Regions from separate parts of the Shewanella sp. Iso12 genome, predicted to be linked through region 1. Evidence: predicted binding sites of a transcription regulator. Region 1 holds the regulator's gene; each other region holds the start of a gene.

Region 1 (7,770 bases):
CTGGCGGTACTGGCAATACCCGGCCTTATCGCCCCGGGCGTAATCGATGCCGCGGCGACCGGACGCGACTTTTATATGGTTTTGGGCACCAGTTGTGCCCTGGCACTCCTGGTGCTGAGCACAGGCAAACAACGTGAACTCAAACGCTGGCACGGTGCCTTACTACTGATAAGCTTCATCGGCTATCAATACAGCCTGTTTCAATCCCACTAGCGATGAAGGGCAAAAAGACGAGAGACAACTATGGCAGAAGCTAAGCAACTGCGCCAATGGGGCCGCAGAGTAATAGATATCGAGAAACAAGCACTGGACAACCTGTACCAGTTTGTTGATTCCCCCGAATTCGCCCAAGCCTGCGAACTGATCCTCAACTGCAGCGGCAAGGTGATAGTGATGGGGATGGGGAAATCGGGCCATATAGGCAACAAGATTTCTGCCACCCTCGCCAGCACGGGCACCCCGGCATTCTTCGTTCACCCGGGCGAAGCCAGCCACGGCGACCTTGGGGTGTTGAGTGAAAACGATATCGTATTGGCTATCTCCAACTCGGGAGAGTCCAGCGAAATTCTGACCCTGATGCCCGTCATCAAGCGCCAGGGGATCCCTATGATCTCCATGACAGGCAAGCCCGAATCCACCATGGCCAAGCTGGCACAACTGCATCTGTGCATCAAGGTGCCAGAAGAAGCCTGCCCCTTGGGGCTGGCGCCGACCTCCAGTACCACGGCCACCCTGGTGATGGGTGATGCCCTGGCGGTCGCGCTACTGCAAGCCAAGGGCTTTACCAAAGATGACTTTGCCCTGTCGCATCCCGGCGGCGCTTTAGGACGCAAGCTGCTGCTCAAGGTCAGTGATGTAATGCACAAAGGCGAAGAACTGCCGCTGGTCACAGAAGATATCTGTATAACCGACGCCCTCTATGAGATCTCCAAGAAGGGCCTGGGTATGACCGCCGTGGTCAATCAGCAGAAGCAACTCGTGGGTATCTTCACCGATGGTGATTTGAGACGTGTCATAGACGCCGGAGTCAACCTGCGTACTACAAAAATCAGCGACGTCATGACCCGTGATTGCATCACCAGTGGTGACAATATCCTCGCGGCGCAGGCGCTGAAGGTGATGGACGAGAATGACATCAATGGTCTTATTGTCATCAATGGCGCCAATGAGCCGATTGGAGCACTCAATATGCTGGATATGGTCAAGGCGGGGGTTATCTGATGAGTCATCAAGGTTTCTACGGCCCCATAAGCGAAGATAACTGGCAAAGAGCCGCCAAAATCAAACTGCTTATCTGTGATGTCGACGGTGTCTTCTCCGATGGCCGCATCTATATGAGCAACAGTGGCGAAGAGCTGAAGGCCTTCCATACCCGCGATGGCTATGGGGTGCGCTCGCTGCTGTCCTGCGGCATTCAGGTGGCGGTGATCACCGGCCGCAAGTCCCAGATAGTCGAAAACCGCATGACGGCCCTGGGGGTAGACAAGATTTATCAAGGCATAGACAACAAGCTGGAGCCCTATGAGGCGCTGCTTAAGCACTATGACCTCGAGCCTGAACAAGTGGCCTATATAGGTGACGACATTGTCGACTTGCCGGTGATGAAGCAAGTGGGGCTGGCGGTTTGCGTAGCCGATGGCCATCCTTGGGTAAGGCAGCACTGCCACATGGTCACTCAGATTGCCGGCGGCCATGGTGCACTCCGGGAGCTGGCGGATCTTATCCTGCTCAGTCAGGACAAATTTGAAAATGCCCACGGAATGAGTATATGAATAGGGTCACCCTGGCCATTATTTTGTTTTTCTCCACTGCACTTATCCTTTACTGGCAGGTGCAGAACAAGCGCAACGCTCAACAGAGTGAGGCGCCTATGGATGTGGTTAGGCCTGACTTTGTCGCCGATGACCTGCGCTCGGTCAACTTTGATGAGCAGGGCAATGTCGCCAGTAGGGTCGCCGCGGCGCACATGGAACATTATGAAGCCAGTGAAAAGACCTTCTTCAACCAACCGGTTTATCTGGTCTATCCGGACAAGGGCGAGGCACAGTGGCGTCTGTCTGCCAACGAAGGCAGGCTCAATCGCAAGAGTAACCGAGTGGTACTTGAAAATAATGTTATCATCGACGCCATTAGCCCCAATGAACCGATCCAGAGCCTGAAAACCAGTTATGTGGAGCTGGATCTGGACACCATGATCATGACCTCAGATCGCGAGATCCTGATCGAAGGCAAAGACTTTAATATCAAGGGATCCGGCCTGTACGCCGATCTCAATGCTCAGCAAGTGAAGCTGACCAGTCAGGTGAAAGGAACCTATGAAACCAAGTAAGCTTTTTATCGGTGCCCTCTTGTGCATCACAAGCCTGTCGGCGGTGGCCATTGAAGAAGATCTGCTGCAAAAAGTACAGATCAGCGCCGCCAATCAGTTTGCCGATATCAAAAACAAGCGTGTGGTATACGGCGGGCCTGTCACAGTCACCCAGGGCAGTTTGAAACTGCTGGCCGATGAACTCACGGCTTACACTGAAGACAAGAGTGGCGAACGGATCCTGGTGGCCAAGGGCTCACCCGCTACCTATACCCAGAAACTGGAAGACGGCCGTCTGGCCAGTGCCAAGGCCAAAGAGATCCACTACAACATAGACAGCCGTATCATGACCCTGCTGGGCCAGGCCAAAGTAGAACAGGACGGCAGTGAAGTGACCGCCGAGAAGATAGTCTACGACATCAACAAGCAGCAGTTGGAAGCGGAAAGCAGCGGCAAAGGCCAAGACAGGGTAACCACTGTTATCCAGCCAGAAAACTATCAGGATCTCAACAAGAAAGAACAGCAGCAGGAGCCGCAATGACCAGCACCCTGACGGCACAGAATCTGGCAAAGAGTTACAAAAAGCGCAACGTCGTCAAAGACGTCAGCCTGTCGGTCAATACCGGCCAAATCGTGGGGCTGCTGGGCCCCAACGGGGCTGGCAAGACCACCACCTTCTATATGGTGGTTGGGCTGGTACAGAGTGACAAGGGCCGTATCTTCATTGACGACGACGAGCTGACCCTGGATCCCATGCACCTGCGAGCCCGTAAAGGCATAGGCTACCTGCCACAGGAAGCCAGTATTTTCCGCAAGCTGTCGGTGCATGACAACATCATGGCCGTGCTGCAAACCCGCAAAGAACTCAACAGCGACAAGCGCGAGGAACAGCTCGAACAGTTGCTGGAAGAATTCCATATTACCCACATACGTGACAGCCTGGGGATGTCCCTCTCCGGCGGTGAACGCCGCCGGGTGGAAATCGCCCGGGCATTGGCCGCCAATCCACAGTTCATTCTGCTGGATGAGCCATTCGCCGGTGTGGATCCCATCTCAGTTATCGATATCAAGAAAATCATCGAACAGCTTAAGTCCCGCGGTTTGGGAGTGCTGATCACAGACCACAATGTTCGCGAAACACTCGACGTTTGTGAGCGAGCCTACATAGTCAGCCATGGGCAGTTGATCGCCGAGGGCACACCCGCTGAAATCTTGGACAACCAGCAAGTGCGTGCTGTGTACTTAGGCGAACAATTCAGGCTATAGTTAGGATCATGTCATCCGGTGGCAATTCCGGGTATTATAGTTTGTTATTATTGAATTTTTTCCTTGAAAAATAACGAGTAGGGATTAGCGGTATAATGAAAGCGTCACTCCAGCTCAAACTGGGTCAACAGTTGACCATGACACCTCAGTTGCAACAGGCTATTCGCCTGCTGCAACTGTCGTCCCTTGAGCTGCAGCAGGAAATCCAGGAAGCCTTGGAAGCCAACCCTCTGTTGGAAATGGCCGAGGACAACCAGGATGACGCTATCGACGACAACCACAAGGAAAACGACGCCGGCGAGTTGAGCGCCAAGCAGGAAGATGGTTCCACGGTAGAAACCTCAGAGGCATTGAACAATGAGTCTATGCCGGATGAATTACCTATGGATACCACCTGGGACGAAGTCTTTACCGCCGCCAGCGCCTCCGGGCCGGCCATGGGCCGTGAAGATGATATGCCCTTCCAGGGGGAAACCAGCGAAGGGCTCTATGAACATCTGGAATGGCAGAAGAACCTGACCCCGTTTTCCGATACCGACGACGCCATTGCCACCGCCATTATTGATGCCATCGACGAGCAGGGTTATCTGACCCAGAGCACAGAGGAGATCCTCGAAGCCATGGGCAACCCTGAGATTGAGCTCGATGAAGTCGAGGCAGTACTCAAGCGGATCCAGCACTTCGATCCTGTCGGCATCGCCTCCAGAGATCTGCGCGAATGCCTGCTGATCCAGTTGCAACAGTTCAACGCAGACACCCCGCATCTGGCCGACGCCCGCTTGTTGATTGACGAACATCTGGATCTCATTGCCGCCCGTGATTTCCGCACCCTGATGCGCAAGACCAGGCTCAAGGAAGATCAGCTGCGTGACGCCATCAACCTTATCCAGAGTCTCAATCCCCGCCCCGGCTTGCTGGTGCAGCCGATGGACGAGGAATATGTGATCCCTGATGTCAGCGTCTGGAAGAAAAACGGCCGCTGGGTAGTAGAACTCAACCCGGACTGTATGCCCAAACTCGGGATCAATCAGCAGTATGCTGCCATGGCTCGTAGCGCCCGCAGTCAATCAGACAGCCAGTTTATTCGTGGTCATCTTCAGGAAGCCAAATGGTTTATCAAGAGCCTGGAGAGCCGCAACGACACCCTGCTCAAGGTGGCCAACTGTATAGTGCAGTTCCAGCAGGGATTTTTTGAATATGGTGAAGAAGCCATGAAACCCATGGTGCTCAACGATATTGCCGAGGCGGTCGAGATGCATGAATCGACCATCTCCAGGGTCACCACTCAAAAGTATATGCATACCCCCAGGGGAATATTTGAATTGAAGTACTTCTTCTCCAGCCATGTCGGCACCGAAGATGGCGGAGAATGCTCTTCCACGGCGATCAGGGCTTTTATCAAGAAGCTCGTGGCAGCGGAAAACCAGAAGAAGCCTTTGAGCGACAGCAAGATGGCGCAACTTCTGGCAGAACAGGGAATCAACGTTGCAAGACGCACCATAGCCAAGTATCGCGAGGCTATGATGATACCACCGTCGAACCAGCGTAAGAGTTTATAAATCCACAGTTGGAAATTGGAGGAATCTTTCTATGCAAATCAACCTGACAGGACATCATATCGAGATCACCGACTCACTGCGTGACTACGTGGAAAGTAAGTTTTCTAAACTTGAACGCCATTTCGAACAGATCAATAATGTGCACGTTGTGCTCAATGTACAAAAACTGCAACAGATAGCCGAAGCCAAGATCCACCTCACAGGCGGCGAAGTCTATGCAACTTCTGAACATGCCGACATGTATGCCGCCATCGACGTTCTGATTGATAAATTGGATCGTCAGGTCATTAAACACAAAGAAAAGCTGACAAAACACTAACGATGGAACTGAGTACCATCCTGCGGCCGGAGTGCACTACCTGTGCCACTCCGGGCAGTAAGAAAAAGGTACTGGAGCTGATTAGCGATCTCGCTAGCGCCCAGTACCCCACCCTTTCCTCTCAAGCGATTTTTGAAAGCCTTTTGGCCCGCGAAAAGATGGGGAGCACAGGTATAGGTAATGGTATTGCGATTCCGCATGGCAGACTACCGGACATTACAGAGCCGATTGCCGTGCTGGTCAAATGCGAAGAGCCTATCGCCTTCGATGCCATAGACAACCAGCCGGTGGACATACTGTTCGCCCTCTTGGTGCCCGCAGATCAATGTCAGCAACACCTGAGTACCCTGTCCGCCATGGCTGAAAAGCTCAGCGATAAGGCGATACTCAAGCAGTTGCGAAAATCCAGCGACGAAACAGAACTCTATCAGGTGATCACAGGATGAAACTCGCCATAGTCTCAGGCCGCTCCGGTTCCGGAAAATCCGTTGCCCTCAGGGTACTCGAAGACCTGGGTTACTACTGTGTGGATAATCTCCCCCTGCCCATGATAGGCAGCCTGTTGGAAAACCTCCGTGGCAGCAATGATCTGGTCGCCATCAGCATAGATGTGCGCAATATGCCGGATCAGGAAAAAGTGCTGGAACAACAGTTAGCGGCCTTGCCGGAAAACACCCAACTGACCAGCTTCTTCCTCAACGCCTCCGATAAAGTGCTGCTGAAGCGCTACAGCGAAACCCGCAGACTGCACCCCCTGTCCAAGAGCAAAGTCTCACTACAGGACGCCATCAAGCTCGAAGGCAAGCTGCTGGAACCTATGTCGAAACTGGTGGATCACTACATAGACACCTCGGCGCTGAACATCTATGAACTCAGTGACACAGTGCGGGAAATTCTGCTTGGCAGTGTCGATAAAGAACTGGTGATCAACTTCGAGTCGTTCGGCTTTAAGCATGGTATGCCCCAGGAAGCCGACTTCATGTTTGATGTGCGCTTTCTGCCCAACCCTCACTGGGAGCCGGCGCTCAGACCGCTGACCGGGCTGGATGAACCTGTGCAGGAGTTTCTCAGCCGCCAGCCACTGGTGAACAAGTTTATCTGGCAGATAGAAAATCTATTGGAAACCTGGCTGCCGCACCTGGAACGCAACAACCGCAGTTACCTCACCATAGCCATAGGCTGCACCGGCGGCCAGCATAGATCTGTCTATGTCGCTGAGCAGCTCGCCAAGCGTTTTGGCAACAGCAAACACAAGGTACAGGCCCGTCACCGGGAGCTGAGTAATGGCAAAGGTTGAACGGGAAGTCACCATAGTCAATAAGCTGGGCCTGCACGCCCGCGCCGCCACTAAGCTGGCGGTGCTGGCCAGCGAGTTCGAAGCCGATATCACCCTGATCCAAGGCGAGAAAAAAGCCTCGGCCGCCAGTGTACTTGGGCTCTTGATGCTGGAAACCGGTCAAGGCAAGAGTATTCGCCTCATCGCCGAAGGCCCGGATGCCGAACCCGCGATGGACGCTATCTGCGCCCTGATCAACGCCCGTTTCGACGAAGCCAGCTAAAGCCTTAGCGCTGCACTCTTTGTTTCTATAACACCCCTGTCTTGAGGTAACATATCCTCGCTTTGCATCACAGGGGGAACTGCATGCCAATAGAAGCGCTCGACCAAGAGCTGACAGAACAACGTCTTACTCAACTAAACCAAGCTCTTAGCAGTGGTATGTTCGTGCATGTGCGCGACATGCTGCAGCGAATGACGGCTTCGGATATCGCCTTTATTCTCGAATCTTCACCGCCGCGTACCCGTCAGGTACTCTGGCAACTGGTGGATCAGGAGCAGAGCGGCGAGATCCTCGAAGAGCTGGGTGAAGATATGAAAGACCAGCTGATCAGCCTGATGAGTCCTGAGCGTTTGGCACGAGCGACCGCGGGTATGGATACCGATGATCTGGCCTACGTGCTGCGAAGCCTGCCGGATACACTCTACAAACAGGTACTGCACTCCATGAGTGCCCAGGACAGGGCCAGGGTCGAACAGGCGCTCTCTTATCCGGAAGACAGCGCCGGTAGTCTGATGAATACAGATACCGTGACCCTGAGGCCTGACGTCAATGTCGATGTGGTGCTGCGTTATCTGCGCCAAAGGGGCGAGCTGCCCGAAGCCACAGATACCCTCTACGTGGTAGATAGACGCGATATTTTGCTCGGTGGCGTCAAGCTCTCCACCCTACTGACCTGTAACCCCACCGCCGGGATCCGCAGCATAATGGATCCCGAGCTTGAGAGTATTCCCGTCACCATGCCGGACAATGAAGTGGCCC
Region 2 (7,770 bases), on a different contig from region 1:
GCTGGCGGTGATCCTCTTGGATCTGGATGATTTCAAGGGTATCAACGACACCTTAGGGCACCAGGTGGGGGATATCCTACTGGTGGAAGTGGCCAACCGTCTCAGTGCGGCGCTCAGGGAAGGGGATCTCATTGCCCGTCTCGGCGGCGATGAATTTGTAGTGCTGGTGACCGAGTCGGAGAATCGTTACTTCCCGATGGCGGTGGCCAACAGGCTGCAAAGGGCCTTTGAAGAGCCTTTCCCTCTGGGGGAACATGATGTGCTTATCGGTGCCAGCATTGGCATTGCAGTGTACAGCGATTCTGTCTGTGACAGCTCTGAGCTGCTCAAGTGTGCCGACATTGCCATGTATCGCGCCAAGAAGGTGGGCCGCAACCAGATCCAGTTCTATTCTGAAGAGTTGGCCAGAGAAGTCAGGTTTCGCAACCGCATCGAGATGGGCCTGAGAACCGCGCTGGAGCGGGATGAATTCAGGGTCTTTTATCAGGGGAAATTCGATGCGATTTCTGGCGAGCTGTTGGGAATGGAGGCCTTGCTGCGCTGGCAACATCCTGAAGATGGCCTGCTGGCGCCGGACAGTTTCCTGCCGATAGCCGAAGAGATAGGCCTGGTAGATGAGATAGGCGAGTGGGTGTTGGCACAGGCCTGCGCGCAAACCGTCAAGTGGCTGGCCATGCTGGCTCCGGTAGGCAAGCAGTTATCTGTGGCGGTTAACCTGTCACCGTCGCAGATCATTCGTGAAACCCTGTATCAGACCATAGTCAGGGTATTGCAGCAAACCGGGCTGCCGGCTTCGCTGCTGGAGTTGGAGCTCACCGAAAATGCCTTGATAGAGGAACCGCTGGAACTGGCCAAGGTACTGGAGCGGATAGCTGCACTGGGAGTTGTTTTCTCTCTGGATGATTTTGGCACCGGCTTTTCATCCCTCGAACACATCAAGTACTTTCCCATCAATGTGCTGAAAATCGACAAGAGTTTTGTGGCTTCGGTCGAACAGGATGAACGCGGCAAGCGTCTGTTGTCGGCCTTGATCAACTTTGCCAACGGCTTTAACGTGGTGTCAGTAGCCGAGGGCATAGAAACCGAGGCGCAGGCGCAGTTTTGCCGTGAGCGGGGCTGTAACCTGCTGCAGGGGTATCTCTATTGTCGGCCGATTCAGCCCCAGGATTTTGAAACCCAGCATATTTTACCTTTGCTGGCCGAGGGGGATGTTTGATTTTACTTGCCTATTGGCAAGGGATAGTCAAAGATGCCACTTCTTTTGCTGGGCCATAACTCTTTGGCGGATCACTCAAACATGAAAATCGGTATTCTCTCTCAATTTCCCGAGCTCTATTCTACCCGCAGGCTGGTGGAAGCCTGTGAGGGACGTGGTCATCAGGCCAGGGTGATCAATCCACTCAACTGTTATATGAACATCAACTCGGTGCAGCCCAGTATTCATCTTGAAGGTGAGGAACTCAGCGGTTTTGATGCCATTATCCCGAGGATCCATGCCAGTGTGACTTTCTATGGCTGTGCCCTGGTACGCCAGTTCGAGATGATGGGGGTGTACGCCGCCAATGACTCTATCTCCATAGCCCGCTCAAGGGATAAGCTGCGGGCACTGCAGTTGCTTTCCCGTAAAGGGGTGGGTATGCCGGTCACAGGTTTTGCCAGCAAGCCGGATGATATTCCGGATCTCATCGCCATGGTGGGTGGTGCGCCGCTGGTGATAAAGCTTTTGGAAGGCACCCAGGGGATAGGCGTGGTGCTGGCCGAAACTAAAAAGGCCGCCGAGAGCGTTATTGAAGCCTTTCTGGGGCTTAAGGCCAATATTCTGGTGCAGGAATATATCAAAGAAGCCAACGGCAGTGATATTCGCTGCTTTGTGGTGGGCGACAAGGTGGTTGCGGCCATGAAACGTCAGGGCCCGGAGGGGGATTTTCGCTCCAATCTGCATTTGGGCGGCAGCGCCGAGAAAATCAAGATTACCCCTCAGGAGCGCAAGACAGCCATTGATGCGGTCAAGGCGATGGGGCTGGCTGTTGCCGGGGTGGATATTCTTCGCTCCGAGCGTGGCGCCTTGGTGCTTGAAGTCAATTCAGCTCCGGGTATTGAAGGTATAGAGTTGACCACAGGTATCAAGGTGGCCGAGCCGATAGTGGAGCATATCGAAAAAATGGTTGCCGCCCGTAAACGCAATCGTCCTGTCATCGCCTGATTGCGCCTCGGGCTTTCCCATCCTTAGAATTCGAACTCATAGACATAGCTGAGCACTATCTTGGCATCGTCGTCCGGCAGATCCGTATCGGCCACCATAAAGGAGACTGAGCCTATGCCGGTTTCCTTGCTGATGGCCAAGTGGTAGTCGGCGTAGTCGGAAACCCCGAACCAACTCTGCACCACATCACCGTCTGAATAACCATAGTGTGCCGTCAGCGTCACGGTTTCCGTGATGGGATAGCTGAACCCGGCGTGGATATAGCTCAAATCCTTGTTATCCAGTGGCGCAGCGGCCACGTCATCACCGGCGTTAACCACCTTGGCATAACCCAACTCAAACCACTTCCAGCTGAGAGTCAGCGCCAGCTCACCAAAGTCGATATCGCCTTCGGCATCCGGGTAGCCATAGTAGAGATAGCTGATGTCATAGCCAAAGTCTTCGCCTATGCTGCCGGAGTAACCACCGTAAAAATCGAGCTCGTAACTGGTATCGTCACCAAAGTCGACATTGGAGGCCCAGGTTCCCAGGTAAAAACCCGAGTCGTGGCTATAGTCTATACCGCCTTGAACGGCGACAGAGTCATCCGTCTGGGTGGTGCCGCGCCACAGATAGTTGGAGGCGGCACCTATATTCCCCGATACAGCGGCCTGGGCTTCGCCGGCCACCAACAACAGACCTGCAATAACTGACAGTGAAAACTTGGTGTGTTTCATTCTCATCCCCTCGATGGTTTGGGTTCTGGAGCCGGGCAAGCTTGACCGGTGCAGATACTCGTTATTGTCTGTGCGGAATGAGCGAATCCTGTGCCAAGTTTAAATAGGCATTAAATACATGTGGTTAGCTTTTGAGTGTGATGCAGGTTAAGGAAATGTTGCATTTCGCTGGGGCGGGCTGCACTTTTTTTGTGCAATGGAGTGTTGGGAACCTCAGGCAATAAAAAACGCCTCAACATGAGGCGCTTTCATCCGTGAAAAGCGGCTTAGTTGACGCTGTCACGCAGTGCCTTGCCGGCCTTGAACTTGGGAATAGTGGCGGCAGGGATTTGGATCTCTTTACCGGTTTGCGGGTTACGACCAGTGCGGGCTGCACGGGTTGAAGTTTCGAAAGAGCCAAAGCCTACGATGGAGATTTTAGTTCCTTCTTTCATGGCATCGGTCACTGCTACTTCGAACGACTTGAGTGCGCGGGCAGCTTCTGCCTTGGACAGGTTGGCGTGTTCTGCCATTTTAGCGATCAGTTCAGTTTTGTTCATCTGGAGCGTCTCTTCTTTCCGTCGATAAGTTATTATTGCCCATCTAACATGCCATAAGGTTTTTGGCTTGAAAAGGCCTTTCAGCGGGCTTCTTGGGCTTTATCCGCTATTTTTTAACCAAAAAGACACAAAATTGTGAGCCGGTCGCCGATTTCCTTAAATTCAGTGCGATCTAGTCAGACTTTTCCTGCTGCAAAAAGCGCTTGGTCCTGCCGGAAAAAGCCACCCAATACTGGAATAACAGCAAGGCCAGCAACACAGTCGCCAGCGGCAGCAAGGGGATATTTCGCCCTGCCAGCTCCAGTTTGACATCCTGCGGCGTAATCTGCAGTGCAACCAAAGCCGTAGTGGCAAATGCCATGAGTCCCAGAGTCTGAATAAAGAGATAGATACGCAATGCCCACAATGACCAGGATGTGCGCATTACTATGCCTACCAATACAGGGATGACTCCCAAGGTAAACAGATCCACAGCGCCGGTGCTGATGGTGCGCCACAGTGCTACCACAGCCAGTACCAGGTAGAGGATACAAAGCAGTACCAATGGTATTGGTCTTGAAATGGACATAAATGACTCCTGTGAGAAATTGGCCTAAGTCTATGGAAAGCCCTGGGGGGAGTCCAGCCGGATTTTAATCGCTTTTTGCGGTAAAATAACCGCCGACATTTTTGGCAGGATAACACTCAATGACAGAAGAGCAGTTTTGGGAGCTGGTCAGCCGCGACTTTCCCGAACAGGACCAACAGCAACTCCAGGCGCGTTTGACCGAAAAACTGCAAGGTCTTAGCGATGATGAACTGGCAGAGTTTGATAAACACTTTGCTCGGCAGCTCAGGCTGAGTTACAGCTGGGATCTCTGGGGAGCTGCTTACATCATCGCCGGAGTCGATTCAGATTATGGCTTTGCCGAGTTTCGCAACTTCCTGGTGACTCTGGGTAAGGAGCGTTATCAGGCGGCCTGCAATGCAGCGGATTCGCTGGGGGAACTGGAAGTTTGGCCGCAGCTGAATGGCTATGCTTATCCTTTTGTTGAGGAGATAGATCTGCTGGCCGGCCAGCTATACGAGACCCGTACCGGGAAAGAGTTGCCTTTTGTGCCTTCGGGGCTGAGTCAGCCCAAGGGTAAGCGTTTCAACGATCAACCCAAGGCACTGCGCAAGCTTTACCCCAAGCTCAGCGCCCGTTTCCCTTTCTAAGCAGGCTTAGTCGTTGCGCATCTGTTCACACTGAAAGCCCTGACGGCGGGAGTCGAAGCGGCAGTAGCTGCCACACTCCCAAGGTGCCCCCTCCGCGGCCTGGGACTTCTCGATGGCAAACGCCTTACAGCTGCCATAGTCGCCAAAATCGTCCTCTTTGATATAACGCCCAGAATCGAAGCCATGGGTATAAATGAAGGCGCTCCAGGTTTCCGGCCCCTTGGGTTTGGCATCCTGATTGATGGCGACGAGAACAATTCCCAGGGCGGTAAATAGTCCCAAGGTAATCAGCAAAGACGGCGAGAATTTCACTGGCGCTCCTGTTGTGACTGGTTTTTTTAGCTCTGCTATTAGATTACTTCCTCGGGCCTGACTCAAGCAGCCTTGTGTTAAAGCTTGTTGGTGCTGCTACAAATTGATACTCAGGTTAACGCATTTTTGTGGGTGGCTATGAAAAATAACAAAATAAAATAATTACTTATAACAGGATGATGTTCGCATATTAGTTTTGCGTTAAGCCCGGATTCAGGTTAAATTTTATACTCTGAGTTTGAACCAAATGCATACTGACATTCGCTCCCAAAGGAGGCTGATATGAAAATCAGATATCTGTTACTTGCAGCTGCCCTAGCCTCTGGCTCGGCGCTGGCGGCCGACAAGGTCGATGAAAACCCGGTTACCGAGTCGGGTAAGGTAAAAATTGAGTGGCAGTCACCCAAGGATTTTCGGGACATCAAGTCTGCCAGCGAGCTGCAATCCCGTTACGAAAAACGTCTGTTCGAGACCTTGACCAAAGCCTTGGATAAAGACGTTTCCTCATCTCTAAAAGACAACCAAAAGCTGGAACTGACAGTCACAGACGTGGATTTGGCCGGCGATGTGCGGCCTACTTTTGGCGCTACCGCCAACGATATACGTGTAGTCAAGAACGTTTATCCGCCCAAGATAAGCTTCAGTTATCGCTTGTTGGAAGGCGATCAGGTGGTCGTTGCCGGCGATGAAAAGCTGACTGATATGCAGTTTCTCGACCATGTAGACAGAATTAACAGCGACAGCTTCCGTTATGAAGAAAGAATGCTGAAAGACTGGTTCCAGAAAACACTCAAGCCTAAACTCTAAGCCGTCCTCGGCATCTCCAGCAAGCACAGCCCTTGGGTGCTGTGCTTGGCTTGTTTTTTTGCCAGTGCACACAAGCGGGACAACTCATGCTCGCTGGCGTCCAGACTCAATGGCGGTGGCAGTATTCCGACGCTGAGGCGCAGTAGCGGTTGAAGGCATTCCTGCCCTTGTCTGTCCTGTGCAAACAAGTGTTGTCTTTGCCAGTGCTCGTCACTGAAAAACTGCCTCTTGCCCTGTTCAAACTCTGCCAATATTTGCTGACAAACCCCGAGCAGTTGCGGCTCTGTGCCTATCATTACGAAATCATCCCCACCCACGTGGCCGATAAATTGCGCCTTGCCGTATTGTCTAAGCAGGCCGGCGACAGCCCTTATCACTTCATCACCGCGACTGAAGCCGTAGATGTCGTTATAGGGTTTGAAATGGCATAGATCAAAATAGGCCAGATAGAAATGCTGTCGCAGTTTGCGCAGCCGTTGCAGCTCTTCCTGAATGGGCACATTCCCGGGCAATTCAGTCAATGGGTTGGCGTGGCGCGCCGTCTGTATTCTGTGTTCAGTGATGCGCTGCAGCAGCTCGCGGGTATGGCCCAGACCGATGAAGTCGCCCTGACGCAGAATAATGAATTCCTGCGCTATTTCGGTACCAGGCTTGGCGGTGAGTTTTTGACTCACCCGCGACAGCGGCGTGGCCGCATCGACCATAAGCACATCTTTGTCCATGAGCTCTGTGACCGCCTGGTGCTCATGAAGGGCGCGGCCATAAGGCCGGGAAAACAGCTCCATCAGTCGATGGCGATAGACCAGCCCCAAGGGTTGTTTCTGCTCCAGCACCACCATGCACTGAAGCTCCGGCTGGGAGAGAAAGCGTTCGCTCAACTGCTTGAGTTCGGTATCAGAGCAGCAGGTTTGCGCCTGATGGCACAGGCTCTCTGCTGCCTCGTTGTATCTCGGTTGTTCCTGCTGACGAATGGCAAGATAGCGGGTCTGCAGTTGCCTATCAGGTTGCGCCTCGGGTCTGCCAAGCAAAAAGCCCTGACAATAGGTGATCCCGAGCTGACGCAGTATCGTCAGCTCGGCTTCTGTCTCTATGCCCTCGGCGATGACTTTACAGGTCAGGCTTTGGCACAGTTCTATGATGGAGCGGACAAACTCCTGTTTAACCGGAAACTTATCTATCTGATGGATAAAGTGGCGATCAATTTTGACATAGTCGGGCGAGAGTTCTGACCAGAGGCGCAGGCCTGAGTAGCCGGCGCCAAGGTCGTCGAGTGCGGTCAGAAACCCTTGATTGCGGTAGTGATCCAGACAGGCTTTGAGCTGATCTATGTCATCGGCCGGGTATTGTTCCGACAGCTCTATCACCACATTGGATGGTGCTATGCCGAACTGTTGCAAGAGTTTGAGTGTTTGCCCCTTGGGATGACTTGGATCCAGCAGTGCCTTGGGGGAGATATTGATAAACAGCTTGCCCGGCAGTTGTCTTTGCTGGAATTGCGCTATGGAGACCCGGCGGCACAAGGTCTCCAGCTCGGAGAGGCGTCCCAGTCGTTCGGCGGTTCTGAACAGATGAAATGGAGAATGAACGCTGCTGCCGATAGGGCCGCGGCTTAGGGCTTCAAAGCCATGAATACTGTTGCTGTCTATGTTGATAATCGGCTGAAACAGTGCGGTGATATCCTCTTTATCCAACACACTTCTAAGCTCAGCAATCCTGTCTATGGCCATCAAACTGCAATACCTCACCAGGCCCCAAATCGGATAGAGTCTAGGTGTTGCAAGTGACACTAAGATGACAAAGCCGGGCTTGACCCGGCTTATCGGAGTGATTTTGCGGTTTGAACTCTTGCTATTTACTCTGTTGTTTAAATTTTTGCAGCGTCTGCAGCAAGACCGCCAGTTTCGGCAGCAGCGCCTCCAACTGTTCCGGGGTGGGCGCCGTTTCGGCTTCAAGATCCGCTACCGCCTGTGCCAGCTCCTGTACATAAGGGAGGAAG
Region 3 (7,770 bases), on a different contig from region 1:
GGCTTTACAGCGATCCTTACTCAGATTTTGGCAGATTGGCGATGGAGCTATGGCGCTCCTGCCGTTTGGTGGTGGATACCGGGATCCATGCCAAGAAATGGACTCGAGAGCAAGCCATAGCCTATTACATGGATAACACTCCCAATGCCGAATCTGACGCAGTAAAAATGGTTGAGCGGCACATAGTTATGCCCTCGCAGGCAACCGCTTACAAGGTGGGGATGAACAAGATACTTGCGCTTAGAGCCTACGCCAAGGAGGCGCTGGGTGAGCGTTTCGACATTCGCGCCTTCCACACCCTGGTATTGCAAAACGGCCCGTTGCCGCTGGATGTACTTGAGCAGGAAGTAAAAGACTGGGTAGCCGCGCAAAGCCAGGCTTGAAACTGAATCAACTGCCGCTCTCTTAAGCGGCTTTTTTATACGCTTGATTCCGTTCTGAAAACAGGCATAAAAATACCCCGGCCACCTGGGCCGGGGTAAACCAAAATCAGGATGATGGTTTTAAGGCCGACATTGTTTTAGTTCGAAAACCTGGGTCGGCATTGATAAGGGCTTAACACTCTGTGTTGAACCAAGCAGTCTACAGCAGGAGGGGTCAGTCCCACGGCACACCCGTATGTTGGTTCCACCCGAATCAACTGCAACCATTGTATTGATTTCAGAACAGACTGCAACAAGATTATTAAAAACCTTTAGGATTCACTAAACAATAAAGCGATAAAAAAACCAACAAAATCTCAATATCTATATGATATAAAAACAAAAAACACCCAAGCGGAACTTGAGTGTTTTTCATTGTTCTATTATAAGAACGATATTTCTTTATTTTTCCTGGCGCAGGGCAAACAGATCTGCGTATTTTTTGTCCCAATAGGGTGGTGTACCTATGTGATCCTTAATGAACTCGATAAAGGCACTCACCTTGGGAGCCAAGTGTTTACGTCTTGGATAAACCGCCTGCAGCGGCAGATGGTGGGTCAGTTGCCAATCGGGAAGTAGAGGAACCAGAGTGCCTTTTTCTATTTCATCTTCCAGCAGATAACTGGCGAGATAAACCACCCCAAGCCCACTGACAGCGGCAGACTTGAGCGCCGGCGCATTGTCGACTCTGAAATTACCCGAAACCCCTATCTCACAGTAGTCATCGCCCTTCTTGAATTGCCAGACGCTGTGCTCATGCCATTCACCGTGGTAAACCAAACAGTTGTGCTCCACCAGCTGCTCCGGCCGGGCCGGCATACCGTGGGCCGCAACATACCCGGGGGAAGCCACCAGCAGGAACTGACACTTCATCAACGGGCGGGCCACCATACCCAGAGGCAGTTGCTCTGACATGGTCAGCAGCAGATCCAGGCCTTCACTGACCACATCAACCTTATGGTCTAACAGGCTCACCTGCAGCTCGAGATCCGGGTGACGGGTCATAAACTCGGGCAGTGCCGGAATAATATGCATGGTGCCGAATGACTGGGAGATCCCTACCTTGAGCACGCCTCGGGTGGCATCATTGAGGTTGTGCACACTGGCCACCGCCTGATCCGCATCCCGGAGCAGTTCTTCCCCCTGCACATACAGCAGATTACCGGCTTCGGTGAGGCTTAAGCTACGGGTTGTTCGCTGGATCAACTGGATCCCGAGTTTATGTTCAAGATCGGCAACCTGGGTACTGACCTTGGATTTGGATATTCCAAGCCTGCGCGCCGCGGCACTGAAGCTGCCGGCACGGGCGACATGAGTGAAAATAGCGATAGGTTCTAACAGTTCTAACATGAAAGTCGCCTTAAGCCGTTTACAACACTGGTAAAAGCTTTCCTGGAAAAGCGACGGGCCTCACCGTCAAGACCCCAAAATGGGGTGTGGGCTGCCGGGTTTTGGAAAGCGCACTGGGTAGAGTCACTGAGTCCTGACTTGGGTGTCAGTTTTATTATTTTTGCGAAGTATACCAATTCTTTCTTATTGACTCTAACCCAAGGATAGCCTTGAGCCAAAAAAACCGCCGCAGTGATGGCATAATCAACAGACAACCAATAAAAAACCCCTGTATCAAGGGAGGGGAAGATACAGGGGGAATCACCAGCTTAAATCTTATTGCTGCAGTTCAACCTTGCCGGACAGTACCTGGAATTCGCCCAGCTCAGGGATCTGTTTGCGTAACTTGTCTTCCAGCACCACCAAACGTTGGAAGTTGTCGCAAAGCGCGTCGGCTCTCTGCTCCATCTCCTGGGCGCGGGACTCCATTTGTACTTCAATATCCTTGCCCATCTTTTCCATTTTCTGGCTGAAGGCATTGATCTTCTCATCAAAGGTTTCGCCCTCACCTGACATCATGGCGCTGCCCATGGCCATCATCAAACTGCCTAGCGACTGCTGTACCAGTTGCTCTATTTCTTTGGAAAACTCATCACCAAAGGCGTTTTCCAGCGACTCTTCAGTGGCCCCCAGGAAGTACTGGTCACCATTGCGATGAGCCACTTCATAGACTCGCTGTTGCAGACTGTCCATGGTTTCATCCAACTTGGCACCGGCGGCATCACCCAAGAGTGGTGTTAGAGCCATACTCACGGCCTCACTCGCCATGGTGACGGCATCTTCCACCAAAGAGATAACTTCGGGTAACTGCTGAGCCATGGCATCCGAGTACTCGTTGACAAGCTTGCTCTGCTCGGCATTCAAGGCCACTTCTTCACCTTCCACGTAGAGGCGGCCCGGCTCAATTCGATAGTGTTCTTTCCCTTGATTACTGACACTCAGCTTCTTGGGTTCCAGTGAGATGTCGTAGTTGAGTGACATCTCGCATTGCTCATCTCTTGGCTCAAAGTTGATCGCCATAGCAGGCGCCGCCGCAAACAATGCACACAACAAAGATATTCCACCAATCGCTTGTTTCATTCTGTCTTCCCTCTCGTTTTAATCTGCCGAGTAAACTTGGTTACCGCTTATGGCTCAGAATAAAGCAGACTTTGTGCCAAAGTTATAATCAACTGATACTAAAAGAATTAATATCAAGTAAGGCAGCAGAATATGAAAATCCACCATCTGCGAGTGGCAAATTTTGCCAACTTGTAGCCGTTATGATGAATAAGACACAAGAAACCAAAGAAAGGTTTAACAGGGAATACTCTGGATGGCCTAGACTATTCCTTTTCTTCACTGCATTCGGGATTAAAAGCCATAATAGCCGCTGTGCCAGCAGCCTAAAGTCGTGGTGTTCCACACCACACCGAGCAAGAGGCTTTGCTTGTCCAAAGCCCCTTGCATCCCCAAGGACACCCCGACGTAGCCGAAATCCCCGCTGGCTTATGAAACAAATTGGCTACACTCAGGACTCGCATCCTTGCTCGACCTTCGAGCCTCGACATCCCTGTCTCGGCTACGCCAATTTGCAACAACGCCAGCGGCGGCTCCGAAGGGGGAATTGGTGCAACTCTTCCCACACAGAGTTGTTTTGAGCTGCAGATATACGCCTAATTCCAGGCACAGGCGGGACAGTGACCGTCGAAAACAGGGCCGAATTTTGTTCCAGACAAATTCGGCATTTCCTACGTCCCTGTAGGTCAGATGTTTTCGTCGAGGCTGCAAGGACGTATTAACGCCGAGTCACAGGATCGCCTGTGCATAAGCCTGCGGCAGGCAATGAGAAACATCCGTCGCCGGAGGTCCTGCCAATACTAATTAGTAACTTTTAGCTGGCAGCCATGATAGCCGCTGTACCAGCGGCCTAAAGTCGTGGAGCTTCGCCCCACACCCGACCAAGAAGGGATCAACAGCAATCCCCTCTTGGATCTCCCTTGCCGCCCCACACGGTGTCGAAAGCCCCTCGGCCTAATGGCGCAAATAACTACCGCTTCAGACGCTCATCCCTGATTCGACTGGCGCTGCTTCGGCATCCATGCCTCAGCCACGTTATTTGCGCCAACGGCTTTCGGCGACACCGAGGGGAATTTGGTGCAATTCTGCAATCATAGCGTTGCTTGAAATTGCTTATATACCCACTAACATACGCCTATTTCCCTGGCACAGGCGGAACTGTGACCGTCGAAAACAAGGCCGAATTCTGTTCCCGACAAATTCGGCATTTCCTACGTCCATGTAGGTCAGATGTTTTCGTCGAGGCTACAAGGACGTATTAACGCCGAGTCACAGGATCGCCTGTGCATAAGCCTGCGGCAGGCAATGAGAAACATCCGTCGCCGGAAACCCGGCAAGCGCTTAATATGCAACTTTAGGCTGAAAGCTATGGTATGGCGTAAAAAACAAAGGCAGCGGAATGCTGCCTTTGGGATCAGAAGATTGAGCGGCCAACGGCCAGCCTGAGTTGCTCCAGCGCTGCCGTTCCGGCGAGTGAGTTGCCGCTGCGGTCAAGCTCCGGCGACCAGACACAGATGGACATGTCACCGGGGATCACGGCGATTATACCACCACCGACACCACTCTTGCCCGGCATGCCGACCCGGTAGGCAAACTCACCGGCGCCGTCATAAAGCCCGGATGTAGCCAGGAGCGCATTGAGTCTGCGGCTCTGCAGCGGTGATATCAGCTCTTTGCCATCCAATGCCTTACCACCTTGGACCAGATACATCATGGCCCGGGAAAGATCGGCGCAGCTCATTTTCAAGGCGCAGTAATGGAAATAGCTTCGCAGCACAGTATCCACATCATTGTTGAAGTTACCGAAGGACTTCATCAGATAGGCAATCGCGGCATTGCGGGCACTATGCTGATACTCGGAATCGGCCACCACCTTGTCGTAGCAGATATGCGGATTACCCGCCAAACGGCGAACCACTTCCAGCATTCTGTGCTTGGGCGCTCCGAGGCGGCTCTGCAGCAAGTCGGCTATGACCAGCGCACCGGCATTGATAAAGGGATTACGGGGAATACCGCGCTCCAACTCCACCTGCACCAGAGAATTAAATGAGTGGCCCGACGGCTCTTTGCCTACCCGGCTCCAGATTTCGCTTTCTTCATAGAGTGTCAGCGCCAGTGTCAGGCTGAACACTTTGGAAATACTTTGAATGGAAAAAGGCTCTAAATAATCCCCTGCCCCCACTGTGGTGCCGTCGGCCATGGTGACGGCAATCCCCAGCTTGTTGGCATTGACCCGGGCAAGGGCCGGAATATAATCCGCCACCTTACCCTGGCCAATCAGAGGGCGAACCCTGTCGAGCACCTGCTCAAGCAAGGCCTCGTCCGGGATTAACTCCACCAAATGTCGTACAGCTCAGTAACTTCCAACTCGCTGATTGGCTGAGCTTCCCAGAATGCCTTGACTGCACTTCTGTCATCTTCGGTGCACTTGCCAATTCTTTGGGTGGCAATAATGCCTTCCCACTCTCTGTGGCCGCCACCGTGGAAGCCCAAGCCTCTAGGTTCTATGACTTCATCAATAAAACGGTCGACCAGGGGATCTATCTGTTCCTCCGATACAGAGTCGGCAAAACGCCAACTAACGTCAAATCCCAACTCCTGGAATTCATCAACACGCAACTTCTTGCGCAAACGACGACTGCGAATAGCCATACTGCTTCTCCCTCAGGTGTAATTACTCTGTACGTTCGAACATCAGATCCCAAACACCGTGACCCAGGCGCTGGCCGCGGGCCTCGAACTTGGTCAACGGACGGTAATCCGGGCGTGGCACTACAGTGCCATCGCTGGAAAGGTTGCGATAGCCGGGGGCGGCATTCATCACTTCCAGCATATGCTCGCTGTAGTTTTCCCAATCGGTAGCCATGTGGAACACACCACCGATTTTCAGTTTACGGCGCACCAACTCGGCAAAGGCCGGCTGCACTATGCGGCGCTTGTGGTGGCGTTTCTTATGCCATGGGTCGGGGAAAAACAGCTGCAGCCGCGCCAGAGAATTATCGGCAATGGCATGCTCCAGCACTTCCATGGCATCGTGATGGAATACTCTCAGGTTGGTGACTCCGGCTTCGCCGGCATCGGCAAGACAGGCGCCCACACCAGGCTTGTGCACTTCGATACCGATAAAGTTAAGCTCGGGGGCTTCCTTGGCCATGGTCACCAGTGAGGCACCCATACCAAAACCTATCTCCAGCACTGTGTCTGCCTCACGGGCAAAAACGGCGTTCAAATCCAGTGGCTCGGGGGAATAATCCAGCCCCATGCTGCCCCAATGCGCTTCTATGGCCTGGGCCTGGCCCTTGGTGAGGCGCCCCTCACGCAGCACAAAGCTTCTTACTTTGCGCAGATACTTGCCTTCTTCGTTAAACTCGGCCGTTGTGACTTCGCTCATTTTTGCCCCTAGAGAGGTGTGAAAAAAGAAGGGCATTATCCAAAGTTCACCATACAGTGCAAGCCCTGATGCTGAAAAAGTATACCAACAATCCACAAGAACGAAATAAGTCAATCATTTGGGGGGATCAATCTCCTTGTTTCGCCCCTTGGCTGCGGCTACACTGCGCCGATGAACAAAACAGCCTCTTTCGCAGAACGTATCGTAAAATGGTACGACTTGAATGGTCGCAAGACTCTGCCATGGCAACAGCAAAAGACCCCATACAAAGTATGGATTTCTGAAATCATGTTGCAGCAGACCCAGGTCGCGACTGTTATCCCCTACTTCCAAAAATTCATTGCCCGTTTCCCCGATGTCGTCAGCCTGGCCAATGCCGACACGGACGAAGTGCTGCATCTGTGGACAGGTTTGGGCTATTACGCCCGCGCCCGTAACCTGCACAAGGCCGCCATCAAGGTGCGTGATGAGTTCCAAGGCGAGTTTCCAACCGACTTTGACTCGGTACTGGCACTGCCGGGCATTGGCCGCTCAACCGCAGGTGCGGTACTGTCGCTGTCTTTGGGGCAACATCACCCCATATTGGATGGCAACGTCAAACGGGTACTCGCCCGCCACGGCGCCATAGAAGGTTGGCCCGGGCAAAAGGATGTGGAAAACCAACTCTGGCAGCTGACCGAAGCGCTCACGCCCAAGGCCGAGATCCAAAAATACAACCAGGCGATGATGGATATAGGTGCCACCATTTGCACCCGCTCCCGCCCCGCTTGTGACCAGTGCCCGGTCGCCCGCGATTGCAAGGCGCAGCTAATGGGGCGCCAGGGCGAATTCCCCGGTAAGAAGCCGAAGAAGGCGATTCCGGCCAAAGAAGCCTGGCTACTGGTGCTGGAACACAATGGCGAGATCTTGCTGCAGCAAAGGCCACCCGCCGGGATCTGGGGCGGCCTCTGGTGTTTCCCCGAGTTCAGCAACAGACAAAACCTGCTGCAAGCCGCCAAAGCGTTGGGGCTTGCAGAACACAGCATCACTGAGCTACCCGGTTTTCGTCACACCTTCAGCCACTTTCACCTGGACGCCCAGCCTATGCTGCTGCGGCTAAAGAGCAAAGTAGCCACAGACATGCTGCTGGACCAAGGTCACAGCGCCCAGAGTAAAGACAGGGTAATGGAACCCAAACCCTGTCTCTGGTATAACTTAAACCAACCTTCCCGGGTGGGACTGGCCGCTGCAACAGAGCGGGTATTGGCCAGCCTGGAACCGAGTCTGACCAAGGAGTAAACATGGCACGCACAGTTAACTGCGTCTATCTCAAGAAAGAAGCCGATGGCCTGGATTTCCAACTGTATCCCGGCGAACTCGGCAAGCGCATTTTCGACAGCATCAGCAAAGAGGCCTGGAGCCTGTGGCAGAAAAAACAGACCATGCTGATCAACGAAAAGAAACTGAACATGATGAATGTCGATGATCGCAAACTGCTGGAAGAGCAGATGGTCGCCTTCCTGTTCGAAG

Evidence for each region. Region 1 encodes sigma-54, which starts transcription at its own class of promoters, with help from an activator protein. Its sites were predicted from a motif close to GTTGGCACGNNNNTNGNNT; they were not measured.
Region 2: a site for sigma-54 is predicted at 2,999-3,017, ahead of HCX89_RS13510 (TorF family putative porin). Genes of this name have one in related genera too.
Region 3: a site for sigma-54 is predicted at 2,954-2,972, ahead of HCX89_RS03355 (YggN family protein). Genes of this name have one in related genera too.

Annotation. Positions count from the first base shown of each region.
Region 1 covers NZ_JAAUHW010000012.1:6,023-13,792, forward strand. The annotation lists gene HCX89_RS17500 (calcium/sodium antiporter) at 1-213, shown strand, start outside; gene HCX89_RS17505 (KpsF/GutQ family sugar-phosphate isomerase) at 244-1,221, shown strand; gene kdsC (3-deoxy-manno-octulosonate-8-phosphatase KdsC) at 1,221-1,772, shown strand; gene lptC (LPS export ABC transporter periplasmic protein LptC) at 1,769-2,329, shown strand; gene lptA (lipopolysaccharide transport periplasmic protein LptA) at 2,316-2,849, shown strand; gene lptB (LPS export ABC transporter ATP-binding protein) at 2,846-3,574, shown strand; gene HCX89_RS17530 (RNA polymerase factor sigma-54) at 3,670-5,133, shown strand; gene hpf (ribosome hibernation promoting factor) at 5,165-5,452, shown strand; gene ptsN (PTS IIA-like nitrogen regulatory protein PtsN) at 5,455-5,898, shown strand; gene rapZ (RNase adapter RapZ) at 5,895-6,749, shown strand; gene HCX89_RS17550 (HPr family phosphocarrier protein) at 6,736-7,011, shown strand; gene mgtE (magnesium transporter) at 7,095-7,770, shown strand, end outside.
Region 2 covers NZ_JAAUHW010000007.1:142,536-150,305, forward strand. The annotation lists gene HCX89_RS13500 (bifunctional diguanylate cyclase/phosphodiesterase) at 1-1,216, shown strand, start outside; gene rimK (30S ribosomal protein S6--L-glutamate ligase) at 1,298-2,203, shown strand; gene HCX89_RS13510 (TorF family putative porin) at 2,227-2,919, opposite strand; gene HCX89_RS13515 (HU family DNA-binding protein) at 3,186-3,458, opposite strand; gene HCX89_RS13520 (hypothetical protein) at 3,631-4,026, opposite strand; gene HCX89_RS13525 (DUF4240 domain-containing protein) at 4,146-4,655, shown strand; gene HCX89_RS13530 (hypothetical protein) at 4,662-4,967, opposite strand; gene HCX89_RS13535 (DUF3016 domain-containing protein) at 5,250-5,774, shown strand; gene HCX89_RS13540 (bifunctional diguanylate cyclase/phosphodiesterase) at 5,771-7,501, opposite strand; gene HCX89_RS13545 (hypothetical protein) at 7,623-7,770, opposite strand, start outside.
Region 3 covers NZ_JAAUHW010000001.1:755,336-763,105, forward strand. The annotation lists gene HCX89_RS03345 (DUF885 family protein) at 1-383, shown strand, start outside; gene HCX89_RS03350 (LysR family transcriptional regulator) at 825-1,772, opposite strand; gene HCX89_RS03355 (YggN family protein) at 2,088-2,891, opposite strand; gene glsB (glutaminase B) at 4,285-5,199, opposite strand; gene HCX89_RS03365 (YggL family protein) at 5,199-5,522, opposite strand; gene trmB (tRNA (guanosine(46)-N7)-methyltransferase TrmB) at 5,545-6,261, opposite strand; gene mutY (A/G-specific adenine glycosylase) at 6,433-7,539, shown strand; gene HCX89_RS03380 (oxidative damage protection protein) at 7,542-7,770, shown strand, end outside.